3 regions of the Rossellomorea sp. NPDC071047 genome follow, and region 3 is predicted to be linked to each of the others. Evidence: riboswitches for the same ligand, from Rfam matches in the RefSeq annotation. Region 3 holds a riboswitch; each other region holds the start of a gene.

Region 1 (13,919 bases), on a different contig from region 3:
AGTTAAATAGATTAATATGAAATTAGTATCGTGGAATGTAAATGGAATTAGAGCGTGTGTAAAAAAAGGATTTTTGGATTACTTTGAACATATGGACGCAGATATTTTTTGCCTTCAGGAAACAAAGCTTCAAGAAGGGCAAATCTCATTGGAATTAGAGGGATACCATCAATATTGGAACTATGCGATGCGAAAGGGATATTCAGGGACGTCCGTTTTCACTAAAAAGGAACCACTGGCTGTCTCATATGGTATCAATGATGACCATATAGAGCCTGAGGGAAGGATCATTACATGTGAGTTTGATTCTTTTTATTTGGTGAATGTTTATACCCCGAATTCCAAAAGGGATCTGTCGAGGATCGGTGAACGTCTGGAGTGGGAGGATGCCTTACGGGAGTATCTTCTTGATTTGGATCAACATAAACCTGTTGTTCTATGTGGGGACCTGAATGTCGCACATACCGAAATAGATTTGAAAAATGACAAATCAAATCGGGGGAATTCAGGCTTTACAGATGAAGAGCGCGGGAAAATGACCATGCTTCTGCAGGGAGGGTTTGTCGATAGCTTTCGGTATATCCATCCAACAAAGGATGATGCCTTTAGTTGGTGGTCCTATATGAGTAATGTCCGTGAACGGAATATTGGGTGGAGAATTGACTACTTTATTGTGTCAAACCGTTTAGCACCTGCTATAAAGACTGCAGAGATCCACTCTGAAATACTCGGAAGTGATCACTGTCCTGTATACTTAGAGTTAGAGTAGTGCATAAAAGAAGTAGAGAAATTACATTTGCGGAGGGTAAAGGATGTTAAGAAAGAGATTGCTGCAGTATATCGAAGAATCGAATGGTAGCGTTGCTTTATTTCCACAGGAAAAAGAATATGCACTAAAGCATGGATTACTGGATGCTGACAAGATAGCGACACGGGAATCCGGTTCAAAATTTGAAGAAGCTTATATCGAGCGTTGCGTGAAGGAAACGGAAGAACTTATCGCACAAGAAACTTTCATGTTCCTCGATCAGCCGATCACCTACCTAAAAAAACATAAAAACGAGTTTGTCTTCCTGGAATTGGACTGGTTTGACGTGATTGGAGTGGAGGCTGTCTCGATAGAAGTGGATGACGTGTTTGGAACATATGATGCGATGCTGGGGTTGAAGCTTCAAAAAAAATATCGCAGTCAAATTGAGCATTACTTGGAAGATACCCTTAAAGGCCAATCATCTTATGACTTATTGTTTAATGGTGAGGATGGATTATGGGATTTAAACATTACTTTAAACGATCTCCCTGATTTTCATGAAGGACTGACAATGCTTGCTTCTTACGAGCTCATATACGATTTCCTTTTTCAACTTCTTCAAAAGGTGGATGAGGCTTAAAGAAAAAATCCCCCTCGTATTCATGATCGAGGGGGATTATTTTGCTCTTTTTCGTTTGATTGGTTCGTAGTTTATTAATATTCCTTCATAAACCAGCTTCAAATGTTGATGATTTCTGAAATCTTCTGGTGTAATTAATGCAGGAAGTTTATTCCACAATTTGATTCCTGAGCGTTGAAGAATCTCTGCCACAAATTGAGAACAGAAGTACGAGTTACTGAATTCAACAGGTTCATTCAATGATACCCCGAAAACCCCTAATAAATTATAGAGAAATTTAGTGCGACTCCTCTTAAACACATTTAAAACCCGCCTCATTTTTACTATATCCCGTTCCGTAACTTCTAATTGATAAATAACACATGTGGTACTGGGATATTTGCTGTAGGTTCCATGAAATATATCCTCTTTCACAAATCCTCCGCTAATCGGGTTGTTTGGATGTTTCCGCCCGAAACTGTATAGTTCGTTTAAGTCCCGGTCAAAGGAGATTGAGGCATGATTGTAAGGTGCTTTTGTATATTTCTTGATGGATTTGGTGAACAAAGTTCCCGTGTCTGTCAGTAAAATATATATATATTTACCCTGCATAGCTCATTCCCTCTTTTAAAGTAGTAGAAATTCCCATATCCTTAATTATACAGTAATTTTACCGATTGAAATATAGTCATTTAAATTAGGGGGAGAATGATGATGGAATCAGCCATTTGGACTTTATTTGTTATTTTTATCGGATTGGTCGTTGTGACCGTCCTATTTTTACAGATTAAGAGTAATCAAAGAGGAAGAGATTTCTCGCGACTTTCGTTACGGGTTAAAACCTGGTGGGGGATGTTTGTTGTCTTTTGTTTAGCTACCCTGTTTAATCCGATCGTATCCATGTTCTCCTTGATGATTCTCTGCTTTTTTTCGCTTAAAGAGTATTTTTCTATGATGAAAACGAGAAAAGCGGATCGAAGGATTTTCCTGTGGGCTTACTTATCGATCCCCATTCAGTTTTATTGGATTTATATTGGATGGTATGGAATGTTCATTGTGTTTATTCCAGTTTATGTGTTTTTGTTATTACCTCTGCCTCGATTATTGGGGAAGGGGACATTGGGGTTCCTTCGCTCTGTCAGCTCGACTCAATGGGGGCTGATGCTGATGGTTTTCGGGTTAAGTCACCTTGCTTATTACCAGGTTGCTAATCCAACAATTGGTGCGAATCTAGTGCTTTTTTTAGTTGTGCTGACTCAGGTGAGCGATATTGTTCAGTATGTTGTATCGATATACATCGGGAAGCGGAAGGTAGTACCGACCTCTAATCCAACCATTACATGGGAAGGCTTTTTGGCTGCTGTGTTGGTGACGACGGGCGTGTCCTATTTTATTTATCCTTTTTTAACTCCTCTAGATATGAAATTTGGAATCCTATCGGGCATGATTATCAGCATCACTGGTTTTTTTGGAAGCTTGACGATTTCTGTTTTGAAACGTGATCTCCTGATCGGTGATCAAGAAAAAGTTGCTTCATTAAAAGAAAGTTACCTAAATCGTGTCGACAGTTTAGCCTACACATCTCCCATATTCTTTCACATCATTCGTTACTACTTTGATTTCATGTGAAAAAGGTAAGAGGGGCGCACCTTGTGTAGGTCCGTCCCTCTTACTATCATCATTTATTACCAGGGCGCTTGCTGATTTCTTCTGTGACGACATGAGCCAAGTCATCATTTCCGAATAGGGAGAGGACACCCAGTAAAGTCGTGTCGGGAATTTCTTCAGACTCATCTTTAGAGACCGTTAAGTCAATCCCTTGCAATAATGCAGGATTTTCCCCTTGAGTGGGGTAGGCTTTCTGATAAAGGGCTGCAGGGTCAAGATCGTGATTCACACACCACTGGGCAAACACAAGAATCATCATATGCTCGTCCTTTTGATAGTTTTCAATGATTTTTTCTTGCATCTCTTTAGAATTCATTGTCATTCTCTCCTTAAACTTCATATCTGCTACTATTATAACGAAGTTTGGGGACCAAGCCCATTCATTTACTTGTTAAGCTGATTAAAGGAATACGTTTTTAAAATCCATCGATTTAGGTGTATAATAGGATGATGAAAGAAACTTGTTTCACATTGAAAGGAAGTTAGATAAATGAACATTACCAGTCATAGTGCCGAGGAACTGAAAGATCCTACCGGTATTCTAAATGGAGATCGATATGAAGTCATTCTTGATATTGAAGTACCTGAGGATGATGAGCTTTACAGAGAACAGGGTATTTACATAAAGGTCATTTTTGTTCGCGACGAGAACGGTTCCAGGATCGTCCAGTCGACCATTGTAGAAAGAAATACTGAGGCGTATCTTGACTTTGAATTAGAAGAAGATGAAGAAAGTCTCCTTCTATCATATTGTGAGGAAAATATCAGGTAATCGATATAAGCTGCACCCTCTACATTCGAAACCAAACGAATGTAGAGGTTTTTTTGTTATTGGTTCATTTATTTCCTCACCATAAACATCCCATTTTAACCCTTTCCTTCTTGCGTGACTGATAATTCAGAGATTTCAGTGTTGGCATGGAAATTGCATAATAATTAATTGAAAATAGATTAATAGAAGGGAGAAATGTTGATGAATGGTTATTGGGATAAAGCGAAGAAACTATTCATTGTTATAACTGTATTTGCAGTTATAAGCAGCATGGCAACTTCCAGTGCATTTGCCAAGAAAAACGAAAACAGCATCAAAGGGAGTCTATTGATTGTCGGAGGAGCTTTAGGCAGCAGCAACTCGGCTGTTTATGAAGAATTCATTAAACTATCAGGGGGTAAAAAGAAAGCGAAAATAGGAATCATCCCTTCTGCTTCAGGCTCTCTGAAGTCATCAAATCAATTTAAGGAAGATTTGATTTCCTATGGATTAGCAGAATCGGCTATTGAAATCCTTCCGCTATCTTCTCATGATTTCTCAGGGACAGAAGAAGACGAAAGCGAATGGAAAGATAACGCTCAAAAGAAAGAAATAACAAAAAAAATCAAAAAGTTGACAGGTATTTGGTTTGTCGGTGGAGATCAACTAAAGATCACAGACACATTAGTAAAGGGCAATGGAAAAAACACGAAAGCCTTAGATGAAATTTGGAAGGTTTACCGCAAAGGTGCCGTTCTTGGTGGGACAAGTGCAGGAGCAGCCATCATGAGTGATGTGATGATTACAGGCGGTGATAGTTTAGGAGGGCTTCGTCAAGAGTTTATTACGGAAGACTTATCCAATCTGGATGAAGAATATGCACCTGTCTATATTGAAAAAGGGCTTGGATTCTTTCAATGGGGAATTGTAGATCAACATTTTAATGAAAGATCACGTCTGGGTAGACTTGCGGCAGCAGCCATCCGCTACGAAACGAATAAAAAACATCTTGCCTATGGAATTGATGAAGACACAGCGATGGTGGTAAACAATGAAAAACAAACGATTTCAGTTTTAGGCAGAAGTAATATTACGGTAGTGGATGTATCTCAATCTACTTTAACAGGAAAAGAAATAAAGAACATTGATCTCAGTTATATTTCTCCTGGTGATGTGCTCAATGTGAAAACGAAAGAATTTCACATGAGCGAGGATAAGGTTGAAACAAGAGACTATGAATATTATAACTTTAGACCCCTATCGGCTACCGGAGTTCTATCATCTTATGGAACATTGCCACATTACCTGTCGTATTCCCTGGTGGACAATGAGGCGGTAAGTAAGATTAATAGTTATATTTACGATAGTGAAGGAAATGGCTTTGAGCTGGAGTTTAAGCAGACAGATGAAACAAACGGATATTGGGGTTATCAGGATGGTCAAAAGGACTCATACTCCCTATTGCATGTGGAAATGAATGTCTCACCTGTATCCGTTCATTTTCATAAGAAAGATCAGCTTTCACATGACTTTACTTCTTCCTCATTAGAAGTACCTGAAAGTTCTTTTGATCCTGAAACAAAGGGTAGCCTGGTAATCGTTGGAGGAGCTTTGGGAAGTAGTAATGAAGAAGTGTACAGCGAATTTATCAATCGGGCAGGGGAAAATGGGAAGATCGGGATTATCCCTGCTGCGAGTTCCAGTTTAAAGTCTTCACATGCATTTAAAGAGGATTTGTCATCTTTCGGTGTACCCCAAGAAAATGTCGACATTCTTCCTCTATCAAACCATGATTTTAAAGGGACGGAAGAAGATGAGTCTAACTGGATGAATAATAAAAACAATTCGGATATAGCAGAAAGTATACTGGAGTACGATGCCATTTGGTTTGTAGGTGGAGATCAAACGGATATCACCGAAACATTGTTCAACCAAGATGGAACTCAATCATTAGCTCTTGAAAATATTTGGGAGATCTATCGTAATGGAGCTGTTCTTGGCGGTACAAGTGCAGGAGCTGCAATCATGAGCGATGTGATGATTGCAGGTGGTGGAAGCTATGACACTCTATCAAAAGGCTTCACTGATACGTATGACGGCATGTCTCAACAAGAAGGCGGACCTGGATATCTTGAAAAAGGATTAGGATTCTTCCCGTACGGTATCGTGGATCAGCACTTTGATAAAAAAGCACGATTGGGACGTTTAATTGCAACCACTGCTGAGCATGGAGAAGAAAATGAATTCTCGTATGGGATTGATGAAGATACAGCGATGATAGTGGATAACGAAGCGAAAACCATTGAGGTAAAAGGTAGAGGCGGCGTTTCTGTAGTAGATTTGAGTCAGTCAGATCTATCACAAACATCGCATACGTATAAAAATGTACACTTATCATGGATTACCTCAGGGGATCAATTAAATTTAAACACGAAGGAATATGCGATCAGTAATCATAAAGTTTCAACAAAAGACTATGAATACTACGAATATATTGCTGCTCCCCATACAGGAGTATTAACTCCGCACCCTTCACTTGCAAATTATTTAAGCTATAGCCTTCTTGATAACTTTGGACAGGATGTAGTGAAAAGCTATAGTTTTTCTAATGATGAAGGATTTGAACTGACTTTCAAAAAAGGAGATCAATCGGAAGGCTTTTGGGGGTATAAAGATGGAAACAAAGATGATTACTCATATCTCAATGTGAAGATGGATATCGAACCAGTACAAATCTCGATTGAAACCAAATAATATTAAACGGAAAGCCTGGGCGGATTGACGCTCTGGCTTTTTTAAAATGAAACGAGTTTTTCATGTCATTTGTCGGTATATATGATTGATAGTATCTGTTATACTAGTGATAACAAAGTGCTAGCAGATGATAACAGGTAGATAGGGGAGGAGGGCGAACCTTGTCAGATCAAGGAAGAATGCAACTTAATGTAAGGGTTAATAAGGAAACATCAGAGAAACTGGATGAAATCGTTGAATACTATCAGCAAAACACGAAAATTGGAAGAGTTTACAAAGGTGATGTTTTAACAGATATTATCCATAAATCCTATGAAATCATGCAGAAGCAAAAGGCGATTCAGAATCGGAAATATTAGTATTTGTTAATGATGAATTTCATACGATTTTCTTGTCTATTCGGCGGGGGGATTCTTATACCGTTTGTATGAAAATGGGTATAATTTATGTCATACTATAAGTTACATAGTTAAAAAAACTGAAAGTAAAAGAGGTTATTTTATTGTGCAAATGCCGAAAAAGTTAATCAATATTCAAAAAGGTTCCGGAATTTCCCCGTACATATGGAGCATCATCAGCATCCTGCCATTTTATTTTATCTTTCAGTCCTCCTCTACAATTGAAATAGTTGTAGGGATTTCCTTGACCATCATGTTCTTTATTTCTTTACGATTTGCTTTTATTTCAAGAGATTGGCCGGTTTATTTATGGACATCGATTTTAATCGCGATATCCATTACCATGACCATTCAATTTAATTTCATCTATTTTGCTTTTTACATTGCCTACTATAATGGGAATATAAAAAATCGGGTGGCGTTTTTAACCCTATACATCATTCACTTGGTGTTAACGACGGCATCGATCAATTATAATTTTGTTATACAGGATGAATTATTTTTATCTCAATTTCCTTTTATTCTGATCATATGGATAAGTGTCATTCTGTTGCCGTTTAATATTTATAACCGAAATAAACAGGTGCAGCTCGAAGATCAGTTGGAAGATGCTAATAAACGTATTTCAGACCTGGTCAAGCAGGAGGAACGCCAGAGGATTGCCCGTGATCTACACGATACTCTGGGTCAAAAGCTTTCTCTTATCGGCCTGAAAAGCGATCTGGCCAGAAAATTGGTGTACAAAGATCCAGAGCAGGCCAGAAGCGAATTAAAGGATGTTCAGCAAACCGCACGAACGGCTTTAAGTGAAGTTAGGACAATGGTATCTCAAATGAGGGGAATTCGACTAAAAGACGAAATCGTCCGGATTAAACAGCTATTAAAGGCAGCGGAAATTGATTTCGTCATGGATGATCAGGTCATGCTGCCCCAGACATCACTCTTTCTGGAAAATATCTTGAGCATGTGCCTAAAAGAAGCCGTTACGAATGTTGTCAAACACAGCATGGCTTCTTACTGTGAGCTAATCATAGAAGAGTCGGATAAAGAGATGACCATCATAGTGAAGGACGATGGTATGGGGATTCAGGGAGATTACACTCAGTCTAAAGGCAGCGGCTTAATCGGGATGAGAGAACGGTTAGAATTTGTTAATGGGAGCTTAGACGTTTTTTCAGAGAATGGGACCACATTGATTATGAGAGTACCGAAAGTAATCAAGCAAACAGACAGGGAGGGAATGGAATGATTCGAATTGTTATTGCAGAAGACCAAAGAATGTTATTAGGTGCCTTAGGCTCGTTACTTAGTTTAGAGGATGATATGGAAGTGGTTGGAAAGGCAGGCAATGGAGAAGAAGCCATTGCCCTCGTCCACGAGCTGCAGCCGGATATTTGTATCATGGATATTGAAATGCCCAAAAAAACCGGTCTTGAAGCAGCAGAGGAATTAAAAGGCGAAAATTGCAAAGTGATTATCCTGACAACCTTTGCCAGGTCCGGTTATTTCCAACGTGCATTAAAAGGAGGCGTGAAGGGTTATTTGTTAAAGGATAGCCCGAGTGAAGAACTGGCGAACTCCATTCGTCTTGTCATGGAGGGGAAACGTATTTATGCACCAGAGCTCATGGACGATGTGTATAGTGAAGAGAACCCCCTGACTGACCGTGAAAAAGAAGTGTTGGAGCTGGTTGCTGACGGGAAAAACACGAAGGAGATAGCCGATGAGCTTAGCCTCAAAACGGGTACCGTCCGAAACTACATCTCAACCATACTCGACAAGCTTGAAGTGAAAAATCGAATCGAAGCCATCACTCAATCAAAAGAAAAAGGATGGTTTAAATGATGGGCAGGGACGGACCTCCATGTTGGAGGTCCGTCCCTGCTTTAAGGTGGATTTTGTTTTACTCTACTCTATTGGTTGTATATTTATACGGTTCTAACAGTCACTTGATTTTCCTTTACAAGATCTTTAATCGGAATGAATTCCATTTAATTTTTCATAGGAGGTATCCGTTGCTATGATTGGTTTTGTATAGAAAGGGCCAATGGGAAAATGATGAAAGGTTTTCTTTTTGCTGTTGACAAGTAAAAGAATCATGGTACGATAACATCGAATACAAAATTTCATAAGACGATCCACTAGGGGTGCCTTCTAAAAGGCTGAGATTAAAGTGTGACTTTAAGACCCTTTGAACCTGATCTGGTTGAGACCAGCGTAGGGAAGTGGTGTTTGACGGTCACATAGAATTGAATTCTATCAAACTGATCTCAAGCCACTTTCTGTATGCGGTATGCATAATGAAAGTGGCTTTTTTTATTGCCCATTTCGGGTCGTCTGGAAAAGGAGAAAGATACTATGTCATTTACAGCGTACTTAAGAAACGAAGTGAAGGAAATTTGGGAAGCGAGTTTTCACCATCCTTTCGTAAAAGGTATCGGGGATGGAACCCTTCCCCTTGAAAACTTCAGGTACTACATTCTGCAGGATGCCTATTACCTCTCACACTTTTCAAAGGTGCAGGCACTTGGTGCGGCCAAAGCAACAGACTTACATACTACATCGAGAATGGCAGCACACGCTGTGGGGACAAATGAAGCGGAGCTTTCACTCCATGAGAATTTCTCAAACCGTTTAGGGATTACGGAAGAAGAAAAACGGCTGTTCAAGCCCGCTCCTACGGCTTATGCCTATACGTCGCATATGTATCGATCCGCACAATATGGAGGACTGGCAGATGTTCTTGCGGCCATACTCCCCTGTTACTGGTTGTATTATGAGATCGGTGAGCACTTGAAATTATGTACACCCAAGGAAGGTATTTATCAGGAGTGGATCGCAGCTTATGGTGGAGAATGGTTTCGGGAGTTAGTGGAAGAACAGATTCAGCGATTGGATGGATTGGCTGAAACGATGACGCAAACAGATAAGGAAAGAATGAAAGAGAATTTCATTTTGAGCAGCATTTATGAATTACAGTTTTGGGAGATGGCATACACACTTGAGAAGTGGCCGTTTCAGACATCTCTAGGTAAAGAAGGTACAATACATGTCTAATTTAAAGCTGACGGACATTTTAGTAACGGTCGTGATCTCCATAGGTTTTGGAATTATATATAAGCTATGGGGACCGGTGTACAACTTTTTAAAGCCATTTGGATTGCATGCTGATCAATTGATCTATGGGATGTGGTTCATGGCGGCAACCGTGGCTTTTTTAATCATTCGGAAACCTGGCGTCGCACTTCTGGCAGAGATTGCAGCATCTTCAGGGGAATTTCTCATGGGAAGTGAATGGGGCCTCGAGGTACTCCTATTCGGTCTGATTCAAGGTTTGTTTGCAGAGTTGATTTTCCTTATCACCCGCTATAAGCGTTATGATGTCATCATCATTTGTACAGCAGCTGTGGGCTCAGCAATTGGCTCAATTCTGATGGACTATGCTAAAGGGTACATGGGAGACCTGGTTCTGTGGAATTTATCACTTTTTATTGGTGCCAGATTAATAGGATCCATCGTGATAGCAGGCATCGGAGCCTTTTATCTCGTTAAGGCTCTGGAGAAAACGGGGGTAACCAGTTTGGTCAGACGTGCGGACCAAAAAGATTATGATGCCCTGAACCAGTAAAGGAGGGAAAGACGATGCATATTGAAAATCTGCGCCTTACATTTTCCGGTTCAGAGAAACTGATGTTTAAAGACATAAGCCTTTCGATAGAAGACGGGGAAAAGGTATTGCTACTGGGGCCATCTGGTTGTGGAAAATCCACACTCCTCCAGGTTTTATCCGGTGTGATACCCCATTCGATAGATGTGCCGATGAAAGCGGACTCGATTGAGCGTCCTGAATCCTTCGGATATGTCTTTCAAGATCCGGACGCTCAATTTTGTATGCCCTATGTAGATGAGGAAATTGCCTTTGTTTTGGAGAACAAGCAGATACCAAGAGACGAAATGCGAGAGATAATTAACGATCTGTTAGAGAAAGTGAATTTAAGTCTGACGTATTCACATACAAAAATCTCCTCTCTATCAGGGGGGATGAAGCAAAAATTGGCCATTGCTTCTGCTCTTGCGCTCCATCCCCAAACACTATTTCTGGATGAGCCTACAGCCATGTTAGACGAAGAAAGCACCAAATCTGTATGGGAAACAGTGAAGACGGCATGTAAAGATAAAACGTTACTTATCGTTGAGCATAAGTTGACTAACGTATTGGAGATCATTGATCGTATTATTCTATTCGATGTGAATGGAAGGATAGTGGCTGATGGTCCAAAGGCTCACATTTTATCACATTTCAAGGAAACATTGAAATCAGTAGGGGTATGGTATCCGGAGGCGTGGAAAGATTATCTTTCATCCCACCCTCCGGAGAAGGTTGCCCCGTTTGGAAAAAAGAATCTAAAGCTAGAGAACTTCAAAGGGTATGTACAAAAAGAGGAGAAGATCCATCTTCAAAATGCCGTCTGTTTTAGAGGTGAATGGATTGCAATCACCGGAAAGAATGGAGCAGGGAAATCAACATTACTCCACAGTCTCATGAAATTCATCGAAACGACCGGGACGTATGAATTATATGGAAGACAAGTAAAAGGAAAGAATGTTCCAGATGAATGTACGTTTGTTTTTCAAAATCCCGAGTTTCAGTTTGTGACACACAGTGTGTTTGATGAAGTTGCGTATACCTTTCGTCGGGGGAAAGTGGATGAAGGAAGATTGGAGGAAAAGGTGCATGCACTATTGAAGCGATTCAAGCTTGATCCATACAATCATCATCATCCCTATCATTTATCCATGGGGCAAAAGCGCAGGTTAAGCGTCGCAGCGTCACTTGTCAGGAATAAAGATATTCTATTATTGGACGAACCTACCTTTGGCCAGGATTCACAAAATACGTTTGCGTTACTTGAGATGCTACAAGACTATCAAAAAGAAGGATCCACCATTCTGATGGTGACACATGATGAAAATATCATCACTCACTTTGCATCCAGAGTATGGGTCATTGAAAATGGGCGTCTCACCAAGGATTTCCATAATGAGATTGCAGGTAGTAAAGCAATATGAATATGGAACTCGAGCATAGAGAAACCTGGCTTCATCAAATCAATCCCAGCTTCAAGCTAATGACCTTGATCGGGCTTTTTGTATTCCTGCTTTTTGTTCATTATCTTAACTGGTTGTTATATTTAAGCTTTCTCTTTTTTCTCCTGTTATGGGTGTTCTCAGGTTATTCCTATAGAACCGTCAGTTTAATGATCCTACCCTTTTTCCTTGTTTTCATTTCTACAGCTTCATCTATGATTTTATTTGGGAAAGGTGAAACAACATGGATGAAATTTGGATTGATCCACATTACCGAAGAGAGTTTTTATCGGGGGATCCATGTAGGGTTGCGTACCATTGTATTCGCTATATTGGGATTATTATTTGCCCTTACAACGAGACCTGTGAAGCTTTTCTACTCCCTCATGCAGCAACTGGGATTAAAACCAAAGTATGCGTATAGTTTTATGGCCGGATTCAGATTAATCCCCATTATGATTGAAGAATTCTTCACGATACGAAACGCCATGAGAGTCAGGGGAGTTGAAGAACAAAAAGGAATAAAGCACGTATTCCATAAAGTGAAATCGTATTCCATTCCCCTGCTTGCCCAGAGCATCAGAAGAGCCCACAGAATTGCAGTAGCCATGGAAACAAAGGGGTTTGAAGGAAGTCGGCAACGAACCTATTTCTACAAAGTGACCTTTTCGAAATATGATGGATACTTTTTTGTGAGCATTCTCTTCATGATTGTGCTCAGTTATTATTTTTCTACCCATATACCTATTTTTCCGACGGGGGATGTTCGCTATGGGAATTGAAACGAGAAAGCAATTACATGTGATTTCAACGGGAAAACATTCAGTGGAAGAATTCGTGAAAATTTCGAAATCCATTTATCCGTATCTCGACATGCTCCATCTTCGCGAAAAGCAGTGGACGGGGAAAGAAATGGCTATGGCAGTTGATCGACTAGTAGCAGCAGGAGTTCCCTTAACAAAATTATGTGTCAATGATCGGGCAGACATTGCCTTTATGAAGAATGTAAGAGGGGTGCAGCTAGGCCATCAAAGTGCTGATATCAGCTTAGTGAAGAGTGCCTTTCCTTCCTTACAGATTGGTGCTTCTGTACATTCCATTGAAGAAGCACAACAGGCAATGATTAGCAGAGCGGATTACCTGCTATATGGAAATATCTATTCTACCTCTTCAAAGCGTAGTATGCCTGGCAGAGGCTTGGCAAGCTTAGAAAAAGTGGTTCAATCCGTCCCGATTCCCACTATTGCCATAGGAGGCATTACACCTGAACACGTATGTGAGATTACGGGAACCGGAGCAAAAGGGATCGCCGTCTTATCAGGTATTTTGCTTTCAAAAGATCCATTAGAGGCAGCCCGATCCTATTATAAACAATTACACAGGGGGTGACGTAGCTTGATAAAACAGTTTGATGCTTTGATTGTTGGTGGAGGGGTGATAGGCTGCTCCATTGCTTATCAAATGGCCAAAAGAGGAAAGAAAGTTCTCCTGATAGAGAAGGATAGACTGGCAGGAAAAGCATCGCAAGCAGCTGCAGGCATGCTAGGCGTTCAAACCGAATTGAAGGGGGACGGCCCTTTGTATCATCTGGCGAAGGAGAGCCGTGATATGTATCCTTCTTTAGCGACGGATTTAAAAGAGATCAGTGGAATGGACATTGAATATGTGGAAAATGGAATGATTAAGCTGGCGAGAACGGAGGAGGAAGTCCAGGAGTTAGTAGAAACGGCTTCTAAAGCTCCCCATGGGGAACAAATTAGATGGCTTTCCCCCAACATTCTATTTTCCTATGAACCTCATCTTTCAAAAGGTGTGGCAGGCGGATTATATATTCCGAAGGATGGGAACGTCTCAGCACCAAAGCTTACACAAGCCTTGGGGTCGGCTTCG
Region 2 (13,919 bases), on a different contig from region 3:
GAATAGCTATTTTCTTTGGCAAAGCAGGGAAAGGCTATCTGGAAAATATTCAATCCCAAACTGGACGATTATATCTGCAATTAATAGGTGGCTACTATATATTATCAGGCGTACTTGGCCTGCTTATTCCCCGATTAGACTGGAAAACGGAAGAGATATACTTTGCAATTGCCATCTTTGCGATATCATCTGTTGTTTTCTGGGTAACATTGGATCTCTTTATGAAACGTGATCGGAAAAAGCTTCAACAAAATTAATATATTTTTTTTCATTAGCTCTGGATATAAGCCAGGGCTTTTTTTGTGCCCGGAATTCGTCTAATCAGTCAATTCATTCCTGAAATCTCTTCACATTCAAAAGAATGTTTGAACATTATCAGCATTTCTTCTATACTATATTCAAAAGAGTATTTGAATGTTAGAGGAGTGACGAGATGAAAGAGACGGATATATGTGAAGTAGCGTGTGTGGAAGATGAGAAGGTCAATCGCTTAAAATCAATGGTTTTATCACACAATACCTCTAAGGTAGCTGAAATCTTTAAAGCACTTTCTGATCAAACAAGAGCGAAAATTGCTTATGCACTTACGATCGAAGAAGAACTATGTGTATGCGATGTGGCAAATATTGTTGATGCTTCAACAGCGACCGCATCCCATCATTTGCGTCTATTAAAAAAGCAGGGGTTAGCCAAGTTCAGAAAAAAAGGCAAGCTCGTTTATTATTCCTTAGACGACCATCATGTGAAACAGTTAATTGAAATTGCGTTGACGCATCAAGTGGAGGTGGAGGAACGTGACTGGTAAAACCGCCCATAAGCAAACCTACCGGGTCGAAGGATTTACGTGTGCGGGTTGCGCGGCCAAGTTCGAGAAGAACGTTCAGCATCTCGATGGAGTGGTAGATGCAAAAGTGAACTTTGGAGCAGCGAAGATTACCGTTTACGGAGAATCTACGAAGGAATCGGTGGAAAAAGCAGGAGCATTTGAAGGGCTTCGCTTAACAGAAGACGGAATAAGAAAACAAGAGGAAGAAAAAGAACCTTTTTACAAGAAATATAAGCATTTACTTTTATCAGTTTTCTTTATCCTTCTTGCTTATTCCATTCCATTTACTGAAATCGATAACAATCAAATCCTTTCTACTCTTTCATTTGCAACTGCCATTGTTGTAGGAGGATTTCGCTTATTTCAAACAGGATTCAAAAACTTACTCAAATTAGAGTTCGATATGAGAACCCTAATGACGATTGCAATAATCGGTGCAGCATTTATCGGTGAGTGGGGTGAGGGAGCCATTGTCGTTCTCCTGTTCGCCATCAGTGAAGTGCTGGAGTCTTACTCCATGGATAAGGCCCGTGAGTCGATTCGTTCACTAATGGATATTGCACCACAACAAGCCCTCATCATCCGGAATGGAAAAGAGCTGCTTATTGATGCAGAGGAGATTGAGGTAGGTGACATGATGATCGTGAAGCCTGGTCAGAAGATTGCCATGGATGGTGATATTGTTGAGGGCTCGTCTTTTGTCAATCAGGCGGCGATCACAGGAGAGTCGGTCCCTGTGGAAAAGCTTCATGGTGATGCTGTATTTGCAGGAACGTTAAACGAAGAAGGGTACTTAAAGGTTAAGGTAACGAAGCGTATTGAAGACACGACTCTCGCCAAAATTATTCATTTAGTTGAGGAAGCTCAGGGAGAGAGGGCACCTTCCCAAGCTTTTGTGGATGTATTCGCTAAATATTATACACCGATTATTATGGGTATTGCTTTACTTGTGGCTATTATTCCACCGTTGCTTTTTGGAGGGGAATGGTCGACATGGGTCTATCAGGGGCTATCTGTCTTAGTGGTGGGGTGTCCATGTGCCCTGGTCATTTCCACTCCGGTGGCGATTGTAACCGCGATAGGAAACGCTGCGAAAAATGGCATTCTCATAAAAGGCGGGGTGTATTTAGAAGAATTAGGAAGATTAAAGGCCATCGCCTTTGACAAAACTGGTACACTCACAAAAGGAACACCCGAAGTGACTGATGTCATCCTAATAGGTAACGCAGAGGAAGAAGAATTGTGGATGAAGATGGCTGCACTTGAACTTCACTCCCAGCATCCACTTGCTCACGCTTTTCTGAAAAAAGCGAAAGCGCTGAACATTGAGTATCGGGATTGTGAAGTGATTGAGTTCCAATCCCATACAGGTAAAGGAATCAGTGGGCGAATTGGTGAGGATAGATACTTCCTTGGAACGGAAAGCCTTTTTGCTAATCCCCCTTCTACAGAAATTGAAAGCCTTCAAAGAGAAGGGAAAACGGTCATGGTGTTCGGAATTGCTGATAATCCATTAGCTCTTGTAGCCGTGGCCGATGAAGTGCGGGAAACAAGTCGCGAAATCATCGACAGCCTTCATCATTTGGGTATCGAGCAAACGGTGATGCTGACAGGAGATCATGAAAATACGGCCAGGTCGATTGGAAGAAAAATAGGTGTCAAAGAAATCAAAGCCGGCCTGCTGCCACAAGATAAATTAGACTTTGTCAAGCGCTATATGAACAAGTATGGAAAAGTTGCAATGGTAGGGGATGGCATTAATGACGCCCCTGCACTGGCAACCTCAAATGTAGGAATTGCCATGGGCGGGGCAGGAACCGATACAGCACTCGAAACGGCAGATATCGCGTTAATGAACGATGACCTTACAAAACTGCCATATATCATCCGTTTAAGTCGAAAAACGCTTACCATCATTAAACAGAATATCTCGTTTGCCATTGGGATCAAGCTTCTTGCATTATTACTTGTAATCCCCGGCTGGCTTACGTTATGGATCGCAATCTTTGCCGATATGGGAGCAACATTACTCGTTACGTTGAATGGTCTCAGGTTATTAAGAGTAAGAGACAGGAAGTGAGGGATGTCATGTGGGTCACGACCACAGCCATGGACACAATCAGAATAAAAAAGCATTATTAATCAGTTTCCTATTTATTTTTACCTTTATGATTGTAGAAGTCATAGGTGGAATCGTCACAAATAGTCTTGCTCTTCTCTCTGATGCGGGGCATATGCTTAGTGATGCAGCCGCCATAGGTCTTAGTTTGGCAGCTTTTTATATAGGTGAGAAGGCGTCGGATAAAGGGAAGACGTATGGGTACAAGAGATTTGAAATACTGGCTGCGTTTATTAATGGCATCACGTTGATTTTCGTTTCCCTCTATATTTTCTGGGAAGCGTATCATCGTTTCATAGATACTCCCATGGTTTCACCAGGTATGATCGTGATCGCCAGCATAGGTCTGGTTGTAAACATTATTGTCGCATGGATTTTAATGAGAGGCGATACGGAGCATAACTTGAATGTCCGGAGTGCATTTCTCCATGTGCTTGGTGATATGTTGGGGTCAGTAGGGGCCATCGCAGCCGGACTCTTGATTTATTTCTTTAATTGGAACTTGGCGGATCCTATTGCATCTGTTATTGTGGCGATTCTTATCGTGATATCCGGATGGAGAGTCACGAAAGATTCTGTACACATCTTGATGGAAGGCTCGCCAGCGAACATAGATACCGACAAAGTGAAAATGGGTATGGCCGAAATTACGGGAGTCATTGAAGTCCATGACCTTCATGTGTGGTGCATCACTTCGGAATTCACAGCCCTGAGCTGTCATGTAGTGGTGGAAAAAGAAGTGGATAGAGATATGATTCTATTAAAGGTATCCAAATTTCTTGAAGAGGAATTTGATATTCATCACTCTACCATTCAAGTTGAAGGGAAAAGTGTCACAGAGGGCCACCATCACATTTGTACGTAACAGCTCTCGCTTTCTCCTAATATTACCAATGTATAAGAAGATGTTTAGTTCCCTCCTGATGTGGGGTATATCCTCAACTGGAGGGATGAACATGTTACATCAAGAAAATAAATCACAGCAACAAAAGACACCCGAATTTAAAAAAGACTTCTACATTCAACAATTATTAAGGATTGGCGTATATAAGTATTTTGGAAAGCAGCTTTATGAGCTCTCGATGAATGAACTACAAGATGTCTATCTGGAATATTATGTTGGTGGAGATATAGCTCAATAAAAAAAGACGAACCTTTTACAAGAAAAGGATCGTCTTTTTTGTTGTTGAAAGCTTTAAGGAACATCATGCCCCATAGAGGTCTGCAGGATCTCAAACCATTGATCGTGATTTAATGTAATGGACATAGAGTCGATTGCATGTTGAATGCGTTCCTTTTTACCTGAACCGACGATGGGCATTATGTTTGCCGGGTGATTAAGTAGCCATGCATATAGAACCTCGTCAATTCCCTTTGCATTTGTTTCTTCTTGAATTTTCTTCAATGTATGTTGAAGACGAACGGCTTTCTCATCTTCACCTCTGAAGATCGCCCCGCCTGCGAGTGGTGACCAGGCCATCGGTGCGACACGCTTCTCTTGGCAAAGGTTTAACGTACCGTCTTCAAAGTTTTCTAAATGGTATGCAGATAATTCGATTTGATTGGTGATCAACGGAAAAGGTAAGTAGGATTGAAGCATATTCCATTGATGATCTTTAAAGTTGGATACTCCGAAATGACGGACCTTTCCTTCCTCTTTCAATTGAGTGAAGGCTTCAGCCACTTCTTCTCCATTCATAAATGGATCTGGCCTGTGAATCAATAATAAATCGATGTAGTCCGTTTTCAGGTTCTGCAGGGAGTTTTCAACAGAAGTCAAAATATGCTTTTTACTCGTGTTGTAATGATGTGTCTTATGTTCCGGACGATTGTCAGAAGGCAGGACGATACCGCATTTCGTCACAATCTCCATTTTTTCCCTTAAGGATGACTGAAGGTTCAGAGCTTCACCAAATAACGCTTCACATGTATACGAGCCATAAATATCTGCGTGATCAAAAGTCGTGATTCCGTTTTCAAGATTGTGCTGAATTAAAGAAAGAGTGTCTTCTTTGGATTGATTCCAGTCTGAAAGTCTCCACAACCCATGAATGATTCTTGAGAATGATAAGTCTTCCGTCATTTGTATTCTTTGCATCGATACAACCTCTTTTCATATGGTATGTAGACATTCTTTCATAGTCATACTAAAGGTATATTACTATGTTTGGAAAGGAATTAAAAATGATTGAACCTCTTCAAGATCTATTATTGAACTGGAAGGTTCATCCTTCCTCCATAGAGACGATGGAAAGTCATCCGAATGTTTATAAGGTGAGGAGTCGGGAGAAGACATTTTATTTAAAAAAGAGATTGAACTCTTCAGTGGATAAGCGCATAGAGGAGCTGCTCTTAACTTCTTTTTTGCTGGAAAAGGGAATTACTGTTGAAAGGCCGCTGTTAACTGTCTCACAACAGCCGTATGTACGACAGCATCTAGTTTTCTACTCCTTGTATCAAGCTCTGGAAGGACTACCAGTACAAGTCTATTCCTTAGCTTCTTTGAAAATGGTGGGAAACTACCTATCCCAACTCCATGACAGGCTAAGAAATTACGTCTGTAAAAACGAGGTGAAGGAGTGGGAAATCGAAACGCATATGAGAGAGTGGATAGGAGGGCAGGATTCAACATTGATAGAAAGGTTGAGTGCAGGGTTTCTTGGAAGGCTGAATGGATGGTCTTTTTCCTATAGCAAATTGCCCCATCAACTCGTCCATAGCGACTGTCATCCACGTAATATCCTCATCAAAGAAGAAAGGGTGACAGGACTCATAGATTTCGAGAGGATACGAAAGGCACCCCGCATAACAGATGTCTGTTACTTTCTCGCAGGGATGCTTAAAGACCAGGTTCTGCAGGGCGAGGGTGGGCAAGTTGAATGTATTCATGCCTTTATGGGGGGCTATCAGAGCGATGGTACTTTAACTCAAGAAGAAAAGGAACTGATGCCATTTTTAGTCATTATCTTTCTTCTTCAATACACGTTCTTTTACGATCAAAAAGGATATTCACAAGTCGTATCTACATACATCCCGTTCATTAACAGGCTGGTAAATTCCGGTGATTATGAACGGGCCTTTCAATTGTGAATTTATTTAAGAGGAAATGCTTGAATATCCACCTTTTCTGTGGCAAAGTAGGGAAGGAGATAACGTTTAATTTCATAGTACAAGTGTAGGGGGACCGGTGTGGCCGGTTGAGATTGTATCCTGACAGATACTGACCCTTTGAACCTGAACTGGCTGATACCAGCGTAGGAAACATTCTCTTAAACATTACATAATCATGTTTAACGATGCGTCCCTCGCTGAAGCTTGGGGCGCTTTTTTTGTTGTTGTGTCCTAACGTTCTTAGGTGTTTTACATTCATTCTCTAAACTGAGTGAAGAATAAGTATAAACGTTACAACTACATACAAGGATTTGAGGAGGAAACATGATGAAAAAGTGGATGTATATTATCTGTTCTGTCTTTCTTTTAACTGCTTGCAGTGGTGGAGGAAATGCATCAGAACAGAAAGAAGGTCTTAAAAAGGTTACGGTTGTACTGGACTGGACACCGAATACCAATCACACTGGATTATACGTTGCGAAAGAAAAAGGATACTTTGAAGAGCAGGGGCTGGATGTGGATATCATCTTACCCGGTGAGGCAGGGGCAGATCAACTCGTTGCCTCGGGTAAAGCTGAGTTCGGAGTCGGATATCAGGAAAGTGTCACGCAAGCAAGGGTTCAGGACGTGCCACTCGTATCTATCGCTGCGGTCATACAGCATAATACATCCGGGTTTGCTTCACCTAAGGATAAGGGTATAACGACTCCAAAGGATTTTGAAGGGAAAAGTTATGGAGGATGGGGATCACCTGTAGAAAAAGCAGTCATGACGTCGATTATGAAACAAGAAAATGCTGATGTAGAGAAAGTGGATTTTGTAAATATGGGTGATACAGATTTCTTTACTGCTGTGAAACGGGATGTTGACTTTGCTTGGATCTACTATGGATGGACAGGTATTGAAGCAGAGCTTCGTGGTGAGGATTTGAATATGATGTACGTTAAGGATTATTCTGAAAAACTGGATTATTACACCCCTGTACTGACGACGAATGAAAAGATGATTGAAAAAGACCCTGATACGGTTAAAGCTTTTTTATCAGCTTCTTCAAAAGGCTATCAGTTTGCGATCGACGATCCTGAAGGGGCCGGTAAGGTCCTATTAGATGCAGCTCCGGATCTAGATAAGGAATTAGTCATGAAGAGTCAGGAATGGCTTGCTCCTAAATACAAGGATGACGCTGACAGATGGGGAGAGCAGAAGCTGGAGGTTTGGGAAAACTATGCTTCATGGATGTATGATAATGATTTATTAGATAAGGAACTGGACAGTAAAAAAGCATTCACAAACGAATTCCTACCAAAATAAGAGGTGAACAAAATGGGGAACGCACTCGTAAGCATACAAATTATTCCGAAGACGAAAAATGGTGAAGATGTTATACCTTACGTGGATGAAGCGATCGCGATCATTGATAAATCTGGTGTCCGTTATGAAGTCCATCCATTAGAAACGACAATGGAAGGGGATCTGACTGACTTATTTAAGGTGATTGAACAAATGAATGAACGAATGATCGAAATGGGGAGCTCAAACGTCATTTCTCAAATCAAGGTTTTATATCAGCCTGCAGGGATTGAAATGAATCAATTAACGGAGAAGTATAAAGGATGAAAGCATGGCTATCAAAAGGATGGAGACCCTTCTTGGTCCTCATCCTTTTATTCATCATTTGGGAAGTCACCATTAGAGTATTTGAGGTACCTGCATGGTTAATGCCTTCACCTTCAGAGATATGGGCAGAAGGAGTCGCCTCATGGTCCACGTTTACAGGACATCTTGCATCGACCACTCTCCTTACAATCGGAGGGTTTATGATTGGATGTACGATTGGAATCGGGACAGCAGTTGGTCTGCACACTCTGCCTAAAGTAAGAGAAGCGATATATCCACTAATGATTTTGTCTCAAAATATTCCGATTATCGTTCTGGCACCTTTACTTGTTATCTGGTTTGGATTTGGACTATTGCCGAAAATCATTGTCATTACCTTGATTTGTTTCTTTCCTGTAGCGGTCTCGGCATTGGATGGATTCAGACAGACAAACTCAGAGTACATCCTTTACATGAAAATGTCGGGAGCCACAAAAGGTCAAATCTTTCGGAAGGTTGAATGGCCGCATGCACTTCCTTCCATCTTCTCAGGATTGAAAATTTCAGCTACCTATAGTGTGATGGGGGCGGTGATTTCAGAGTGGTTAGGTGCACAGAAAGGAATCGGTGTCTATATGACTCTTGCATCTTCTTCCTTCAGGACAGACAGGGTATTTGTAGCCATATTTATGATTATGCTCTTAAGCCTTGTATTCTTTGGAATCATTTTGTTATTAGAAAAAATCATGATTAAGTGGAATCGAAAGGAGGACAGGTAACATGACGACCTTATCCATACAAAATATGTCTAAATACTTTGATGGGGAGCTGATCCTCGATGAGCTTTCCATTCATGTTAAAGAAGGTGAGTTTGTCTCGATCCTTGGTCCTTCAGGAAGCGGAAAGAGCACGCTGTTTCACGTAATCGGTGGATTATTCACACCCGATTCAGGAGATATTCAATTAGATGGAAAATCGATAAATGGGCAAAGAGGGACCATCAGTTATATGCCGCAAAGTCCTTCCCTCCTGCCATGGAGAACCGTAATCGAGAATGTGATGCTTGGTCAGGAGTTACATGGGAAGAGAGATAGGAATAAAGCATTGAGCATGATTGAACGGGCGGGATTGAAGGGGTACGAGAATGCGTATCCCGATGATTTATCCGGAGGGATGAAGCAGCGGGTGGCGTTCATTCGTGCCCTTGTCAGTCCACAATCCTTTTTATGCCTGGATGAGCCTTTTTCTGCCCTGGATGAATTCACGCGGTTGGACATGCAGAAATGGCTCCTTTCCATTTGGGAGGAAGACTTGAGTTCCGTTCTATTTGTGACTCATAATATCGACGAAGCCCTGTTCCTGTCAGACCGGATCATTGTATTATCGACCCGGCCAGCCAGGGTGCAGAAGGAGTTCGAAGTACCATTTCCCCGTCCCCGCGACAAAGATATTCTCTTAACAGAGGAGTTTTTGAAATGGAAAACGGGCATTTTTGAGGAGCTTTCTCAATATGTGTAAACCTGCCTTGATTGATGCCCATATTCACTTGGATTTATATGAAGGATATGAACGTGATAAGATTCTGCAGGAACTTGAACTGTATTCTGTAGAAGCGCTCATATCTGTATCGTTCCACCTTCAATCGACCAGGACAAATTTAGATCTCTCAAGAAGAGATGCAAGAATCAAACCGGCTGCAGGGTTCCATCCTGAGCAGGAACTTCCTTCTAAAAGAGATGTTGAAGAGCTTCTGGCATTCATTAAGTTGTATCAACAGGAAATAGTGGCGATTGGAGAAGTTGGATTGCCTTATTATAGAATGAAAGAAGATCCTGATGTTAAAGTGGAGCCGTATATCGATCTGTTGGAACAGTTTTTTATTGAATCAAAGAGGGTGAACAAACCGATTATCCTTCATGCAGTGTATGAGCATGCACCGATCGTTTGTGACCTGTTAGAAAAACACTCCATAGAAAAAGCACATTTTCATTGGTTTAAGGGAGATGAAAAGACCATTGAAAGAATGAAGAAAAATGGCTATTCCATCTCCATTACCCCTGATGTCCTTTATGAGAAGGAGATACAGGAGCTTGTTAAGAAGTACCCAATCGAAGGACTTATGGTAGAAACGGACGGTCCTTGGCGTTTTGAAGGCATCTTCCAGGGAAGGATGACCCACCCCGGGATCATGCATCGGTCCATTGAAAAAATCGCCGAAATAAAACGCATCAAAGAAGCAGAAGTATATAAACAGCTGTTTAAGAATACAACTGAATTTTATGGGATTTCCTAAATCATTCTTCTCTTGCATCATTGGTGCAGGAGAAGTTTTTTTATAAACATCTTTTACCATCATATTTATCAGGGAGATAACAAAAAATGATAGTAATGACGTTTAGGAAAAAGGTGAAAAGAATGGAACTGAATGATCAATATATGCCTTATCAAGCAGGCGATGTAGTTTATGTGATTTATCGAAATCCGCATACGCAAAGTGTAGCGAACGTGCAGGAAGCTGCCGTAGTGCATGATCCGGAAAATCCGAACGAACTGGCATTATTTTTATATGAAACCTATTATCCGTTAACACATGAAATAGCCGTTTATTCTTCAGAAGCTGAAGCGGAGCAAGCCTATACTCAATCATTTGGAGACCTGTAGGAGGGATGAATCATGGTTAAACCGTTCGTGCCACAATTGGTCTACTTTGAACCGAATGCCTTGGAATATCCCCTGGGTAAAGAGCTCAAAGAAAAGTTTGAAAAAATGGATGTTGAAATCAGGTACACAACATCGCATAATCAGGTTCGTAATTTGCCAGGGGACAACCATTTTCAGAAATACCGGATTGCAAAATCCACATTAGTAGTCGGAGTGAGGAAAACGTTGAAGTTTGATACATCAAAACCGTCTGCTGAATATGCCATCCCATTTGCAACAGGATGCATGGGGCACTGCCATTATTGCTATCTGCAAACAACGATGGGGAGTAAACCATATATACGAACGTATGTGAATGTGGATGAAATATTTGAGTCGGCAGACAAGTATATAGCAGAAAGAGCTCCTGAATTCACACGCTTTGAAGCTGCTTGTACGTCAGATATCGTAGGGATCGATCATCTCACTCATACTCTAAAACGAGCCATCGAGCATTTTGGTGAATCCGAACATGGCAAGCTTCGTTTTGTGACGAAATTCCATCATGTCGACCATCTGCTTGATGCGAAGCATAATGGAAAAACCAGGTTCCGGTTCAGTATCAATGCCGATTATGTGATTAAGAATTTTGAGCCTGGTACATCTCCTCTGGATAAGCGCCTTGAGGCTGCGGGGAAGGTTGCGAGGGCTGGATATCCATTGGGATTCATTGTGGCACCAATCTATATCCATGAAGGATGGCAGGAAGGGTATAAGCAAATGTTTGAACATTTGGAAGCACATCTGCCGGAAGAAGCGAAAAAGGATTTAACCTTTGAATTCATTCAACATCGTTTCACCAAACCGGCCAAAAGAGTCATAGAGAAAAATTATCCGATGACAAAGCTTGAACTTAATGAGGAAGAACGGCGATATAAATGGGGTAAATACGGGATCGGAAAGTATATCTATCAGAAGGACGAAGAGCAGGAAATGAAAGATCATCTGTATGCCTACATGGAAAAACATTTTCCAAAAGCGAAGTTGGAGTATTTCACCTAAAAAAAGGGACTGATTACAATACAATATCAGTTGTAATCAGTCCCCTTAATGTAGTTGTGGTAAAAGATTTTCCAAATCTTTCACTCTCATGGCAATTTCATCACAAATTTCTTGATAGTGTACCCATTCTTCAATGAGTGTCGCAGAACGCTTCCTTGGATTAGGCAAATTCCAATAGATGACTTTATCTTCTAATTCAGATGGAATCTCGATCTTATCATCATATTCTGTATCCTGAATCGCAACAATAACCGAAGCATTACCAAGTTCATTCATCTCAAGACGTGTAAGTGGGAATGAGCTGATGTCAATACATAACTCTTTCATTGCTAAAACGCTGAATTCAGCACGACTCTCAGCAACACATCCGGCACTTTTGAATGACCAATCTGACACATCAAGCTTCTCGGCCCACCCTTCAGCTATCAAGCTGCGCTGTTGACTACTTGAAAGAAAATAGACTGTTTTATTCATATTTGGTATGTTCCTTTCTATTTTCATGCTGTTATTACTATTTACCCAATCACTCAGTGTTTAATCATAAAATGTAAAAAAGAAAAGTTTGGAAGTTGTTCTGTAGTCAAATAGAATCATTCAACTCCCACATATTGTGTGGGGTGTGAAGTGAAACATAGTAAAAATGTTTTAATTCACCATTAATCTTCTTCAATTATTAAAAAAATCAGTATAATAGGAAAAGGAGAATGAAGAAGCAGCGAAAAAAACGGATGGGAAGGCAGTTCAGGAAGAGATGATAGAAAAATTAAAAAAATAGTTTTGCTAAAAGTAATTAAGGGTAAACATCTTTTAATTATTTTGTATTCAATAGGGGAGGTACATCTATGAAATTTAATTTAACAACTAAGATTATTATTGCCTTAATACTAGGGGCGATTGTGGGATTACTGCTTAATATTTTTGCTAAAGATATATTTGATATATTAGATCCTTATCTATTTACTCCGTTAGGGAAGATATTCCTTAACCTAATCAGCATGCTTGTTGTACCAATTGTGTTTCTATCCATCGTTCTTGGATCTGCAGGTCTGGGTGACCCTAAGAAACTGGGGAGAATAGGGTTGAAGACTATTGTATTCTTCTTAATGACTACCTGCATAGCCATCGTAATCGGTTTATCTCTGGCTTATGTCATAGATCCCGGTTTGGTGGAGGGAATCGATAAAACACAATCAGAAGGTTTTGAAACGGAAGATGCTCCTCCTGTTGGAGAGACCCTCATGAACATTATTCCAAAAAATCCACTAACGGCGATGACAGAGGGAAATATGCTGCAAATCATTGCATTTGCCATCTTTATTGGGTTTGGATTAACAGCTTTAGGGGATAAAACAAAAGGAATATTAAAGCTGGTTGAACAAGGTAATGACCTGATGATGTACCTTGTGACACTTGTGATGAAATTCGCTCCATACGGAACATTCGGATTAATCGCTTCAGCAATAGGAAGCCAGGGTTTCAGTGCATTGAAGGCGATGTGGCTTTACTTTGTAGTCGTTCTTGCTGCATTGATCATTCACGCCATCGTAACCTATGGTGGAACGATTCTCCTTCTGGCAAAAAAGAATCCGCTTTGGTTCTTCAAAAATTTCAGTCCTGCGATGAGCGTAGGATTCAGTACATCAAGCAGTAACGCGACTCTTCCCATCTCTATGGATGTTGCCCAACAGCGTTTAGGCGTATCGAAATCAGTAAGCTCCTTCGTTCAACCATTGGGAGCTACCATCAACATGGATGGTACTGCGATCATGCAGGGGGTTGCAACCGTCTTTATCGCTCAGGTATATGGTGTTGATTTATCAATGGAACAACTGATTACGGTCGTACTTACGGCTGTCTTAGCCAGTATTGGTACAGCAGGGGTTCCTGGAGTCGGATTGATCCTTCTTGCGATGGTATTAAGCAGTGTAAACCTGCCGGTAGAAGGAATTGGATTAATTCTGGGGATTGACCGCCTGCTTGATATGGCAAGGACTTCCATCAATATCTCGGGAGATGCAGCGTGTGCTCTGTTTGTATCAGAATCCGAGAAGAAACGTACAATTAAGGAACAAAGAGGAGAGGCGTAATTTAATCATATATTAAATCGAGTCTATGGCGTGTAAAGGCGATAGACTCGATTTTTTTTATCATTTTATTTCGTGGTATCTTTCTAATGCCCGTTCCCTAGCGGCTTTATGGTCCACGATCGGATAGGGATAATGCTTTCCCAGGATGACCCCCGCATCTTTCAGAATGTCCACGGAAGCATCTGATGGTTTGTGGATATGTTTATTGGGAACATCTTTTAATTCAGGAACCCACTTCCGGATATAGGTGCCTTCTTTATCGAATTTTTCACTTTGAAGGGTTGGATTGAAGATTCGGAAGTAGGGGGCTGAATCAAAGCCGGAGCCTGCGATCCACTGCCATCCCATTGAATTATTGGCGAGGTCTGCATCAATCAGTGTATTCAAAAACCACTTAGCGCCTTCTTGCCAATGTATCAGTAAATGCTTGGTCAGGAACGATGCAACGATCATTCTGACACGGTTGTGCATGAACCCC
Region 3 (4,535 bases):
GATTTTGAGATCCGGACCGATTCATTGTCGACTAAAATCGGACTCGCGTCATCATTGACGGAGCACTTACCGAAAGTGCATGACGATTTACTGTATTTAGCTGAGATGGCGTACCATCTCAACGGCTCGGTGCGGGGAATGACGGCCATCCAGGAAGAGGACTTGAATAAATTGAGCCAAATGTACGATCGTTATGTGTTGGAAGTAGAGGAACGTATCCAAACCTTTGTCCTTCCACAGGGCTCGACAGCTGCATGCGTGCTTCATACCTGCCGCAGTGAAGCAAAAAAGTCCGTCCGTGCCTTACATAAAGTCAGTACTGAGATGAAAGTGGAGAACATTTTATTTAAATATGCCCATTTACTGGCAAATGTTCTGTTTGTTATGGCCGTTTATGTGAATAAATGTGAAGGGATTGAAGAAATTCCTTTTGTGAGTAAATCGTATAGAGACAAAAAATAGAGAAGCGGGGAAGATGAAATATGAAAAAGTCATGGTTAAACAGTTTACTATTATCAACCATCCTGGTTGTTTTCGCAGGGTGCAGCAATGGGGGAGAAGTAACATCCACAAAGGAAGTCAAGCATGAAGATGAGCCTTATACTGTGACAGATGACAGGGGAGAAGAGATTAGCTTTGAGAAAGTGCCGGAAACCGTTATTTCCTTACAGCCGAGTAACACAGAGATTCTCTTTGCCATAGGAGCAGGAGATAAGGTAATCGGGGCAACTGAATTCGACAACTATCCTGAAGAAGCGAAGGAGATTAAAAGAGTGTCGGATTCCATGACGGTCAATGCTGAAGAGGTCATTGCACTAAAGCCTGAAGTTGTCATTGCTTATACCACTGGAGATGATGCCGGAGTGAAGCAGCTTGAAGAGGCGGGATTAAACGTATTCGTCATTCAATCTGCCCAAACCTTTGAAGATGTTTATGGGGATATTGAACAAATTTCAACGGTAATGGGAGAAGAAAAGAAGGGGAACGAATTGGTGGATGGCATCAAGAAACAGATTTCAGTTGTGAAAGAAAAAGTGAGCACGCTAAAGGAAAAAGAACAAGTATATTTTGAAATCAGTCCCTCCCCTGATATTTATACAGCAGGAGCAGAAACGTTTCAGCAGGAAATACTGGAAACGGCCGGGGTGGAGAATATTTTTGTAGACCAAAAAGGCTGGGTGAAAGTAGGCGAAGAAGAAATCATTAAACGGAATCCCAATATGATCTTGACGACAGTGGGGTATGTCGACGAGCCGACAGCTGAAATCAAGTCCCGGGAAAGCTGGAAGGATGTAAATGCAGTGAAAAATGATCAGGTTCATTTCCTGGATTCAGACATTATGTCAAGACCGGGACCGCGTATCGGTGAAGCTGTTGAGCTAACAGCTGAAACGGTGTATCCGGAATTGTTTTCTGAATAGAGTAGGATGTTCGTTTGGAGAAGACAGTGATTTGAATGGGGAATCATTGTCTTTTTCATCTAAAGCTCTACCCTCTTCAGGCCATTATGATAAAGTATACGTAACATCATTACGTTAGGAGAATTCAACATGAGCAAACTGGAAGTCATAGTCTTGAATGAGGAGGATGCCAAAGTTGCAGAAGCATCCGGAGCAGATCGACTTGAATTGGTGTCTGCCATACATGAGGGAGGATTAACTCCTGATTTTCATGTGATAGAAAAAGTATTAAAGACTGTTTCGATTCCTGTTCAGATTATGATCCGATTACATAGTACATCTTTCTCGTATCAGTCTGATGAATTGCATACCATGGCCGAACAAGTTAGGACTATAGTTGAACTGGGAGGCTGTGGCATCGTTTTTGGCGCATTATCACATGGAGGTAAGCTTGATTCCCACGCTTTAAAAGAGATCGTACAAAGTGCGAAGGGTCAATCGATTACTTTTCACCGCGCTATCGACCAGTCAGATGATCCAGTAGCCTTATGTAAAGGAATATTCCACTCAGGCTTAAACGTTGATCGAATTCTCACATCAGGCGGAAAATCTGAAGTGAGTAAGGGATTGGATACGATTGGTGAAATGAGGGAAATTGAGAAAATTGGTGGTCCCATTATCATGCCGGGTTCAGGTATAACTGTGGAAAATATAGGCGGAATACACAGCAAGCTAAAAGCAAGAGAATATCATGTAGGATCCGGTGTCCGGCATAATGGGAGCTATGACTTAGGGATAGACTCTGAAAAGGTAATGGAAATCAAACATGTAATCATATCCTAACTTGATTTGTTACTATACTACTATTTGAAAAAAGAATGAATTATGGTAAAAATAGTATGTAATACAATAGAATACTATCAATATTTCTACTAGGGGAGTCCGATACATTGCTTGGACTGAGAGAAGAACGCATAAGTTCTTTGACCCTTTGAACCTGATCTGGATGATACCAGCGTAGGGAAGTAGTACGGAAGCGTTTATTTGTATTTTGAGGCGCTTACTACTTTTTGACATTTCGGGTTCTGACTATTCAGGACCCTTTTTTGTGTCTTCATTTCCTTCTTATGGTAAAGGGGGATGCCTGACGCAGTAACTTCTAAGATCCAATCAAAAGGAGGAGAAGTTAAGTGGCAATCGAATTAAAATCCCAATTTGAAAACAGTAAAAAAGTATATGTCGGAGGGTCAAGGCCAGACATACATGTACCGATGAGAGAAATTGAACTGAGTAGGACGAATCTTACCTTGGGCGTGGAAGAGAATGAACCGGTTCGTGTATACGATACAAGCGGACCTTATACTGATGAGCGTTACCAAGTCGATATTAATAAAGGATTACCTTCCGTTCGCACAGAGTGGATCCAGGAACGTCAGGATGTCACGGCTTACCCGGGACGTGAAATCGAACCGGAAGATAACGGCTATAAAGGAGACGGTCCTCGTACAAACGTAGAGTCGTTCCCTCCTATCAAACGTACCCCGATGCGGGCAAAAATGGGTCGCAATGTGACACAAATGCACTATGCGAAAAAAGGGATCATTACACCGGAAATGGAGTTCATCGCTATCCGGGAAAATGTTGATCCTTCATTTGTAAGAGAAGAAGTAGCAAGTGGCAGGGCCATCATTCCTGCTAATATCAATCATCCTGAATGTGAACCGATGATCATCGGTCGCCACTTTCATGTGAAAATAAACGCGAATATCGGAAACTCTGCCGTATCATCTTCCGTTGAAGAAGAAGTGGAGAAAATGACGTGGGCAACTCGTTGGGGTGCCGATACCATAATGGACTTATCAACAGGTAAGAACATTCATACAACAAGGGAGTGGGTCATTCGGAACTCCCCTGTCCCTGTTGGTACGGTACCGATCTATCAAGCACTTGAAAAAGTAAATGGAATTGCTGAGAATCTTACATGGGATGTGTACAGGGATACATTGATTGAACAGGCGGAGCAGGGTGTCGACTATTTCACCATCCATGCAGGTGTATTATTGCGGTATATTCATCTGACGGCTGATCGTACAACAGGCATTGTTTCCCGTGGAGGTTCAATCATGGCACAATGGTGTCTTGCCCATCATAAAGAGAACTTTCTTTATTCACATTTTGAAGATATATGTAAGATTTTAAAAGCCTATGATATCTCCGTTTCCTTAGGAGATGGTTTAAGGCCCGGATCAATTGCGGATGCGAATGATGAAGCACAGTTTGCCGAGCTTGAAACATTAGGCGAGCTAACCCAAATTGCTTGGAAGCATGATGTACAGGTGATGATTGAAGGCCCTGGTCATGTACCGATGCACATGATTAAAGAGAATGTCGATAAGCAAATGGAAATCTGTCATGAAGCTCCTTTTTATACCCTGGGGCCATTAACGACAGATATTGCACCCGGGTATGATCACATTACTTCCGCCATCGGGGCTGCCATGATCGGTTGGTTTGGAACAGCCATGCTGTGCTATGTAACACCGAAAGAGCATCTGGGATTACCGAATAAAGATGATGTGAGAGAGGGTGTCATTGCTTATAAAATAGCAGCACATGCAGCGGATTTAGCGAAAGGGCATCCAGGGGCACAAGTAAGAGATAATGCCGTTTCTAAGGCTCGATTTGAATTTAGATGGAATGACCAATTTAATTTATCCCTGGACCCGGAACGTGCAAGGGAGTATCATGATGAAACACTTCCTGCAGAAGGGGCAAAAACGGCCCATTTTTGTTCCATGTGCGGACCGAAATTTTGTTCAATGAGAATATCACATGATATAAGGGGTATGAAGGAGAAAAGCTTTGATGAAGCTCAAATGGAAATAGAAAAAGGATTGGAAGAAAAATCGAAGGAGTTTGTGGAAAATGGATCAAACATCTATCGATGAACCTCTTTGTCATGTACTCAAATTGAAGAATGATATCGTAAAGCTCAATCAGAGAGTCATCCAACTCGAAAAAGAAGTGAAGAGCATTCAGGAAAACTGCAGGCATGTCTTCTATGAAACTGATGTAACCAGATCTTGCATCAAATGTCATTATGTAGAAAGTACCTATTATTAGAAAAGTGTAAGC

Evidence for each region. A riboswitch is a leader RNA that binds a small molecule or an ion and turns the genes downstream of it on or off. The one in region 3 is predicted to bind thiamine pyrophosphate.
Region 1: linked by a shared signal. The riboswitch ahead of tenA (thiaminase II) and the one ahead of thiC (phosphomethylpyrimidine synthase ThiC) in region 3 are both predicted to bind thiamine pyrophosphate.
Region 2: linked by a shared signal. The riboswitch ahead of ACQKFO_RS17020 (ABC transporter substrate-binding protein) and the one ahead of thiC (phosphomethylpyrimidine synthase ThiC) in region 3 are both predicted to bind thiamine pyrophosphate.

Annotation. Positions count from the first base shown of each region.
Region 1 is NZ_JBNNJT010000001.1:784,617-798,535, forward strand. It holds gene ACQKFO_RS04120 (exodeoxyribonuclease III) at 17-769, shown strand; gene ACQKFO_RS04125 (branched-chain amino acid aminotransferase) at 813-1,391, shown strand; gene ACQKFO_RS04130 (hypothetical protein) at 1,428-1,982, opposite strand; gene ACQKFO_RS04135 (phosphatidate cytidylyltransferase) at 2,223-2,999, shown strand; gene ACQKFO_RS04140 (hypothetical protein) at 3,049-3,354, opposite strand; gene ACQKFO_RS04145 (DUF6509 family protein) at 3,529-3,810, shown strand; gene ACQKFO_RS04150 (cyanophycinase) at 4,012-6,543, shown strand; gene ACQKFO_RS04155 (hypothetical protein) at 6,705-6,902, shown strand; gene ACQKFO_RS04160 (sensor histidine kinase) at 7,054-8,190, shown strand; gene ACQKFO_RS04165 (response regulator transcription factor) at 8,187-8,786, shown strand; TPP riboswitch at 9,075-9,182, shown strand; gene tenA (thiaminase II) at 9,300-9,998, shown strand; gene ACQKFO_RS04175 (ECF transporter S component) at 9,991-10,569, shown strand; gene ACQKFO_RS04180 (ABC transporter ATP-binding protein) at 10,584-12,011, shown strand; gene ACQKFO_RS04185 (energy-coupling factor transporter transmembrane component T family protein) at 12,008-12,811, shown strand; gene ACQKFO_RS04190 (thiamine phosphate synthase) at 12,801-13,418, shown strand; gene thiO (glycine oxidase ThiO) at 13,425-13,919, shown strand, end outside.
Region 2 is NZ_JBNNJT010000005.1:74,835-88,753, forward strand. It holds gene ACQKFO_RS16985 (hypothetical protein) at 1-257, shown strand, start outside; gene ACQKFO_RS16990 (ArsR/SmtB family transcription factor) at 434-805, shown strand; gene ACQKFO_RS16995 (heavy metal translocating P-type ATPase) at 795-2,906, shown strand; gene ACQKFO_RS17000 (cation diffusion facilitator family transporter) at 2,917-3,810, shown strand; gene ACQKFO_RS17005 (Fur-regulated basic protein FbpA) at 3,902-4,087, shown strand; gene ACQKFO_RS17010 (aldo/keto reductase) at 4,141-5,043, opposite strand; gene ACQKFO_RS17015 (phosphotransferase enzyme family protein) at 5,109-6,035, shown strand; TPP riboswitch at 6,113-6,223, shown strand; gene ACQKFO_RS17020 (ABC transporter substrate-binding protein) at 6,384-7,367, shown strand; gene ACQKFO_RS17025 (thiamine-binding protein) at 7,380-7,673, shown strand; gene ACQKFO_RS17030 (ABC transporter permease) at 7,670-8,431, shown strand; gene ACQKFO_RS17035 (ABC transporter ATP-binding protein) at 8,433-9,170, shown strand; gene ACQKFO_RS17040 (TatD family hydrolase) at 9,163-9,945, shown strand; gene ACQKFO_RS17045 (transcriptional regulator SplA domain-containing protein) at 10,068-10,313, shown strand; gene splB (spore photoproduct lyase) at 10,326-11,354, shown strand; gene ACQKFO_RS17055 (phosphatase) at 11,400-11,828, opposite strand; gene ACQKFO_RS17060 (dicarboxylate/amino acid:cation symporter) at 12,197-13,441, shown strand; gene ACQKFO_RS17065 (cryptochrome/photolyase family protein) at 13,502-13,919, opposite strand, start outside.
Region 3 is NZ_JBNNJT010000006.1:329,319-333,853, reverse strand. It holds gene ACQKFO_RS20070 (hypothetical protein) at 1-462, shown strand, start outside; gene ACQKFO_RS20065 (ABC transporter substrate-binding protein) at 483-1,421, shown strand; gene ACQKFO_RS20060 (copper homeostasis protein CutC) at 1,551-2,243, shown strand; TPP riboswitch at 2,325-2,441, shown strand; gene thiC (phosphomethylpyrimidine synthase ThiC) at 2,591-4,348, shown strand; gene ACQKFO_RS20050 (hypothetical protein) at 4,326-4,523, shown strand.